Regions from separate parts of the Leclercia sp. S52 genome, predicted to be linked through region 2. Evidence: predicted binding sites of a transcription regulator. Region 2 holds the regulator's gene; each other region holds the start of a gene.
The links. Region 2 encodes PhoB, which activates phosphate uptake and scavenging genes when phosphate is short. Its sites were predicted from a motif close to CTGTCATAAAACTGNCNNAT; they were not measured.
Positions count from the first base shown of each region.

Region 1 (2,272 bases), 390 kb from region 2:
GTAAATGGTTTGCGGTGCCAGCGCCTCAAACTCTTCGAACTTCATCGGACGGTTATCCAGCGCGGACGGCAGGCGGAAGCCGTACTCCACCAGGGTCTCTTTACGCGCCCGGTCGCCGCGATACATCCCGCCAATCTGCGGGATGGTCACGTGAGATTCGTCCACCACCAGCAGGCCATCCGCCGGCAGGTAGTCAAACAGGGTTGGCGGTGCCTCGCCCGGCCCGCGGCCGGAGAGATAGCGCGAGTAGTTTTCGATACCGGAGCAGTAGCCGAGCTCGTTCATCATCTCGAGATCGAACTGGGTACGCTGGCTGATGCGCTGCTCTTCCAGCAGCTTGTTGTTATCCAGCAGCGTTTTGCGGCGATCCGCCAGTTCGACTTTGATATCTTCCATCGCCTGCACGATGCGCTCGCGCGGGGTCACGTAGTGGGTTTTCGGGTAGACGGTGAAGCGCGGAATAATCGACTCCACGTGGCCGGTAAGCGGGTCAAACAGCGACAGCCGCTCCACCTCTTCATCGAACAGCTCCACGCGCAGGGCGAAGTCGTCCGACTCCGCCGGGAAGATGTCGATAACTTCCCCGCGAACGCGGAAGGTACCGCGCTGGAACGCCTGATCGTTGCGGGTGTACTGCAGCTCCGCCAGACGTCGCAGGATGGCGCGCTGATCGATAATCATCCCCTGGGTCAGGTGCAGCATCATCTTCAGGTAGAGATCGGGATCGCCGAGGCCGTAAATGGCTGATACCGAGGCCACCACCACCACGTCACGGCGCTCGAGCAGGGCTTTGGTCGCGGACAGACGCATCTGCTCGATATGCTCGTTCACCGAGGCGTCCTTTTCGATAAAGGTATCGGAGCTGGGAACGTAGGCTTCTGGCTGATAGTAGTCGTAGTACGAGACGAAATACTCCACCGCGTTATCGGGGAAGAACTCTTTCATCTCGCCGTACAGCTGTGCGGCCAGGGTTTTGTTGGGTGCGAGCACCATTGTCGGGCGCTGCAGATCGGCGATCACGTTGGCGACGGTAAAGGTTTTACCCGAACCGGTCACCCCCAGCAGCGTCTGGTGTGCAAGCCCATCCTCCAGCCCCTCTTTCAGACGGCGAATCGCTTCGGGCTGATCGCCAGAAGGACGGAAAGCGGAATTCAGTTTGAACGGTTTACTCATGAACGGCGACCTGATGATGATTAATACGGCAGGTGTGTAATTTTACTCCTGATGGCTATTTTTGCCAGTAAATTATACTGGATATAAAACCAGTAACATATGCGCCATTTTGTGCCATCACCAGTGGGAATCAAGCAAAGCTGCGCAAAATTTCGGCTGCGGCGGGATAAAATTCCATCAGGGGTGGGTTATCCCCAGAATTTTTTGTTTTTTAACATTTGTCAAGGCGAGGCGCCGGTCTTTACCCCATCCAATTGACACTTTGATGACAATGATTGCTTTTATTTAACGCGTTGATCTGCAAAAAAAGTTTTCTAAAAGACGCGTTTCGCAGCAATTCAGGCGCAGGCCGCGTATTTTCTCGCTTACCGTGTGTTTTCTAACTCTAATGCACATGGTTATCCACAGGAATAGTGGATAACTGCCTCCAGCCCATACGGAACGTGACTCGGCCCGTTCCCGGTTTTTACCCCCAGCGCGGCGGTAAAAAATTTTTATCGCCTAATTATGGCGATCTTATGACAAAAAACAGCGAACGAATTGGTGCGGAGTTGCTCACATTTTAACCAAAATAGTACCTGCACCAGGCGCATCATACGGGGCACCGATGCAGTGCATTATCTTCTCGTCGTCTGGCTGTTTTTTGAACCTAATCCGAAAAAAGAAGGTTTAAGCGCCGTTTTCCGGGCAGTGGCAAGAGTCTTGCAGAGTATCAGGGGACACCGATGCCTGAAAAGGAGCAACAACATGTTAAGCCTGCGCGCCGTAAACCAGTATTACGGGGATCGCCACACCCTGTGGAACGTTGACCTCGATCTCCCTCCCGGCGTCTGCACCGGCGTTCTCGGGCTGCCCGGGATGGGAAAAACCACCCTTGTGAACTGCATTGCCGGCCTGCTGCCCATCGCCAGCGGCACCATGGTCTGGCATGACGCCGGTGCTTCCCCCCTGCGATTTACAGCAGGCCGGGGCGGGCATCAGCTTTGTACCGCAGGACAGGCGGATCTTTTCGCAGCTGACGGTTGATGAGAATTTGCATATTGCGCGGATGGCGAAAGGCATCGCGGGGGGGAACGGTGAGCCGCGACGTATTTGAGTT
Region 1 covers NZ_CP152474.1:1,411,543-1,413,814, reverse strand. Annotated here, with positions in the region: gene uvrB (excinuclease ABC subunit UvrB) at 1-1,173, opposite strand, end outside; partial or broken gene AAHB66_RS06710 (ATP-binding cassette domain-containing protein) at 1,921-2,272, shown strand, end outside.
Region 1: the regulator PhoB is predicted to act here: its motif matches at 1,426-1,445, upstream of uvrB (excinuclease ABC subunit UvrB).

Region 2 (2,272 bases):
CCGTGACCGGCGCTGGCGACCACGGTGGTGTTAAGAAACGCCAGAATTTCACGGGATTCATTCAGCGTGGCCACGGAATCATGGTTGCCGGCCACAATCACCAGATGGCAACCGGTCTTCTGCAGGTTCACCACAAAACGGTTATACAGCTCTCGCGCATAGCTGGGTGGCGATCCGGTGTCGAAGATGTCCCCGGCCACGAGGATGGCGTCGACTTCATGGGATTGTGCCATCTCAAGCAGCCAGTTGAGGAACGCTTCATGTTCGGCGGCGCGGCTTTTACTGTAGAAGTTCTGTCCCAGATGCCAGTCCGAGGTGTGAAGTATGCGCATAACAGATCCGTGGCAAAAAAAAGTAAGCGGGATTATAAACATTCAGGGGAAGGAAGATAACCGCTACAATCAGGGCGGCCAGAAAACAACGGCTTGCCTTTATTGGTGGGCAGGTTTTTCATAAATCTGTCATAAATCTGACGCATAATGACGCCGTATTACAAACATGTAACCTAAATAAGACAGGGCTAAGTATGGCGAGACGTATTCTGGTCGTAGAAGATGAAGCACCCATTCGTGAAATGGTCTGTTTCGTGCTCGAACAAAATGGCTTTCAACCGGTGGAAGCCGAAGATTACGACAGCGCGGTGAATCAGCTCAACGAACCCTGGCCCGATCTGATCCTGCTCGACTGGATGTTGCCCGGCGGCTCTGGTCTGCAATTCATCAAACATATCAAACGTGAAGCCTTAACCCGCGATATTCCGGTAATGATGTTGACGGCCCGCGGCGAAGAGGAAGATCGCGTTCGCGGTCTGGAGACCGGGGCGGATGACTACATCACCAAACCCTTCTCACCGAAAGAGCTGGTGGCGCGTATCAAGGCGGTGATGCGCCGTATTTCACCGATGGCGGTGGAAGAGGTGATCGAGATGCAGGGTCTGAGCCTGGATCCCACTTCGCACCGCGTGATGACCGGTGAAAATCCCCTCGATATGGGACCGACCGAATTCAAACTGCTGCACTTCTTCATGACCCACCCGGAACGCGTCTACAGCCGCGAGCAGTTGCTCAATAATGTGTGGGGAACTAACGTCTATGTTGAAGACCGGACGGTGGATGTTCACATTCGTCGTCTGCGTAAGGCCCTTGAAACCAGCGGTCACGATCGCATGGTACAGACCGTCCGCGGCACGGGTTATCGTTTCTCAACCCGTTTCTGAACAATGACAGGAGTGTGACGCGTGCTGGAACGGCTGTCATGGAAAAGGCTCTGTTTTGAACTGGTACTTTGCTGTATCCCGGCCCTGATCCTCGGGGCCGTTTTCGGTTATTTACCTTGGTTTTTGCTGGCGGCCGTCACCGGACTGCTGATCTGGCACTTCTGGAATCTGCTCCGCCTCTCATGGTGGCTGTGGGTTGACAGAAGTATGACCCCACCGCCGGGAAGCGGCAGCTGGGAACCTCTGCTGTATGGCCTGCACCAGATGCAGATGCGTAATAAAAAACGCCGACGCGAGCTGGGCAGCCTGATCAAACGCTTTCGCAGCGGCGCCGAATCTCTGCCCGATGCGGTGGTGCTCACCACCGAAGAGGGGGGCGATGTTCTGGTGCAACGGACTGGCGCAACAGCTGCTGGGCCTGCGCTGGCCGGACGATAATGGACAGAATATCCTCAACCTGCTGCGCTACCCCGAGTTCGCGCAGTATCTGAAAAAACGCGATTTCACCCGGCCGCATAATCTGGTGCTGAACAACGGTCGCCATCTGGAGATCCGCGTCATGCCTTACAGCGACAAACAGTGGCTGATGGTGGCGCGCGATGTGACGCAAATGCACCAGCTGGAAGGGGCGCGGCGCAACTTCTTCGCTAACGTCAGCCACGAGTTACGCACCCCGCTGACGGTGTTGCAGGGCTATCTGGAGATGATGCAGGAGCAGACGCTCGAGGGCGCGCCGCGGGAAAAAGCCCTCCAGACCATGCGCGAGCAGACGCAGCGCATGGAAGGGCTGGTGAAGCAGCTGCTGACCCTCTCCCGCATTGAGGCCGCGCCAACCCTGGCGCTCAATGAAACCATCGATGTGCCGATGATGCTGCGGATGTTAGAGCGTGAGGCGCAAACCTTAAGCCAGCAGCAGCACCAGATCACCTTCGAGGTGGATAACAGCCTCAAAGTGCGTGGCAGTAACGATGAACTGCGCAGCGCTATCTCCAACCTGGTCTATAACGCGGTGAATCACACTCCGGCGGGCACCCACATTATCGTGCGCTGGCAGCA
Region 2 covers NZ_CP152474.1:1,023,525-1,025,796, forward strand. Annotated here, with positions in the region: partial or broken gene sbcD (exonuclease subunit SbcD) at 1-332, opposite strand, end outside; gene phoB (phosphate response regulator transcription factor PhoB) at 527-1,216, shown strand; partial or broken gene phoR (phosphate regulon sensor histidine kinase PhoR) at 1,238-2,272, shown strand, end outside.

Region 3 (2,272 bases), 1.9 Mb from region 2:
AATGAGGCAATAATGCGCTTTTTTATTCGCACACTGATTGTTATAGCCCTGGTCTGGACCGGCCTACTGCTCGCTGGCTACGGCGTGCTGACGGGCAGCAAAGAGAATGCTGCCGGGCTGGGTATCCAGTGCCAGTACCTCACCGCGCGCGGCTTCAGCACCGCGCAGTATATTCATTCTGACAGCGGCATTATCGGCCTCTCACGCTGCCCGCTGCTGCGAAAGAGCGAGACGGTGATCGATAACGGCTGATGCCGGGCATAAAAAACGCTGCCATCTGGCAGCGTTATTTTATGCGGGTAAAACTCAGAACGGATAGTCGTTGTAACCCATCTGCTCAGAAATCTTCCGCGCCGCCGTGTGCAGCATCTCCACGTATTCGTGCAGATGTTCCTCAGAGAAACGCAACGTCGGGAAGGAGATACTCAGGCCGGCAATCACCACGCCGAAACGGTCGAAAACCGGTACGCCGATGCAGCGCAAGCCTTCTTCCTGCTCCTGGTTATCTTCGCCATAACCCTGCTCACGCACTTTATCCAGCACCGCTAACAGCTCCTCGGTGGTGGTGATGGTGCGTTCTGTGCTGCGTTTGTACTCGACGTTCTCGAGGATCTGCTTCACTTCTTCACGGTCGCGCCATGCCAGCAGGACTTTACCGATAGCGGTACTGTACAGCGGGTTACGACGGCCAATGCGTGAATACATGCGCAGGTTGTACATAGAGTCGATCTTATGAATGTAGACAATGCTGTCTTCATCCAGCGCACCCAGGTGCACCGTCTCTTTCGTCAGACGAGAGAGTTCACGCATCTGAATATCCGCGCTACGGATCAGATCGACGTTCTGCAGCGCGCGTGCGCCCAGTTCAAATAACTTCAGGGTCAGAGAGTACTTTTCAGACTCGCCTTCCTGTGCAACATAACCCAGTGATTTCATGGTCTGTAAAAAGCGGTAAACGGTGCTTTTTGACATCATCACACGCTGGGACAGCTCAGTAATACCAATTTCGCGCTCTTCGCCAAGCGCCTGCAGGATGCCAAACACCTTTAATACAGAAGAAACAGAATCTGGCTGTTTATCCAAATCCGCGATTGCCATTAATCACCTCAACGCAAGTGTTTTATAAAATTCAGAACCGGTTTTTATTATAAATTCGCCGCCGCATTGCTGCAATCAATCCTGGCTAACCTGGTTACAAATCTGCGACATATAACCGAAATAACAGTGATAATATCGTTACCCTGTTAATAATTACCTGTGCTGCTCATTCATTCTCATGACAAAAACTCCCACAGATGGCCTGCCGTTACCGCAGCGCTATGGTGCGATTGCGACCATTATCATTGGTATTTCCATGGCGGTGCTGGATGGTGCCATCGCTAACGTCGCCCTGCCGACTATCGCCAGCGACCTGCATGCCTCGCCGGCCAGTTCGATCTGGATCGTCAACGCCTATCAGATAGCGATTGTTATCTCGCTGCTTTCGTTCTCTTTCCTGGGGGACATGTTTGGCTACCGCCGGGTGTATCAGTGCGGACTGGCGGTCTTTACCCTGACCTCCCTGTTCTGCGCCCTTTCGGACACCCTGCACACCCTGACGCTGGCGCGCATCGCTCAGGGGTTTGGCGGCGCGGCGCTGATGAGCGTCAATACCGCATTGATACGTCTTATCTATCCGCAGCGGCATCTGGGTCGGGGAATGGGTATTAACTCCTTTATTGTCGCCGTCTCCTCGGCGGCGGGGCCGACGATTGCCGCGGCGATCCTCTCGGTGGCCTCCTGGCAGTGGCTGTTCCTGATCAACGTCCCGCTGGGGATCGTGGCGCTGCTGTTCGCTCTGCGCTATTTGCCCGCCAACGGCCCGAAAAGCAGCATGCCTAAATTCGATCTGCCGAGCGCGGTGATGAACGCCCTCACCTTTGGCCTGCTGATCACCGCCCTGAGCGGTTTCGCTCAGGGACAGTCGCTGACGTTGATTGCCGGCGAGGTCGTGGCGCTGCTAGCGATCGGCTTCTTCTTCGTGCGTCGTCAGCTGTCGCTGCCGGTGCCGTTACTGCCGGTGGATCTGCTGCGTATTCCGCTCTTCTCCCTCTCCATCTGCACCTCAATATGCTCCTTCTGCGCGCAGATGCTGGCCCTGGTCTCCCTGCCTTTCTTCCTGCAGAGCGTGATTGGCCGTTCAGAGGTGGAAACGGGTCTGCTGTTAACGCCCTGGCCGCTGGCGACTATGGTGATGGCACCGCTGGCAGGTTATCTGATTGAGCGGGTGCAT
Region 3 covers NZ_CP152474.1:2,940,730-2,943,001, forward strand. Annotated here, with positions in the region: gene AAHB66_RS14185 (YobH family protein) at 13-252, shown strand; gene kdgR (DNA-binding transcriptional regulator KdgR) at 307-1,098, opposite strand; gene AAHB66_RS14195 (MFS transporter) at 1,277-2,272, shown strand, end outside.
Region 3: the regulator PhoB is predicted to act here: its motif matches at 1,190-1,209, upstream of kdgR (DNA-binding transcriptional regulator KdgR).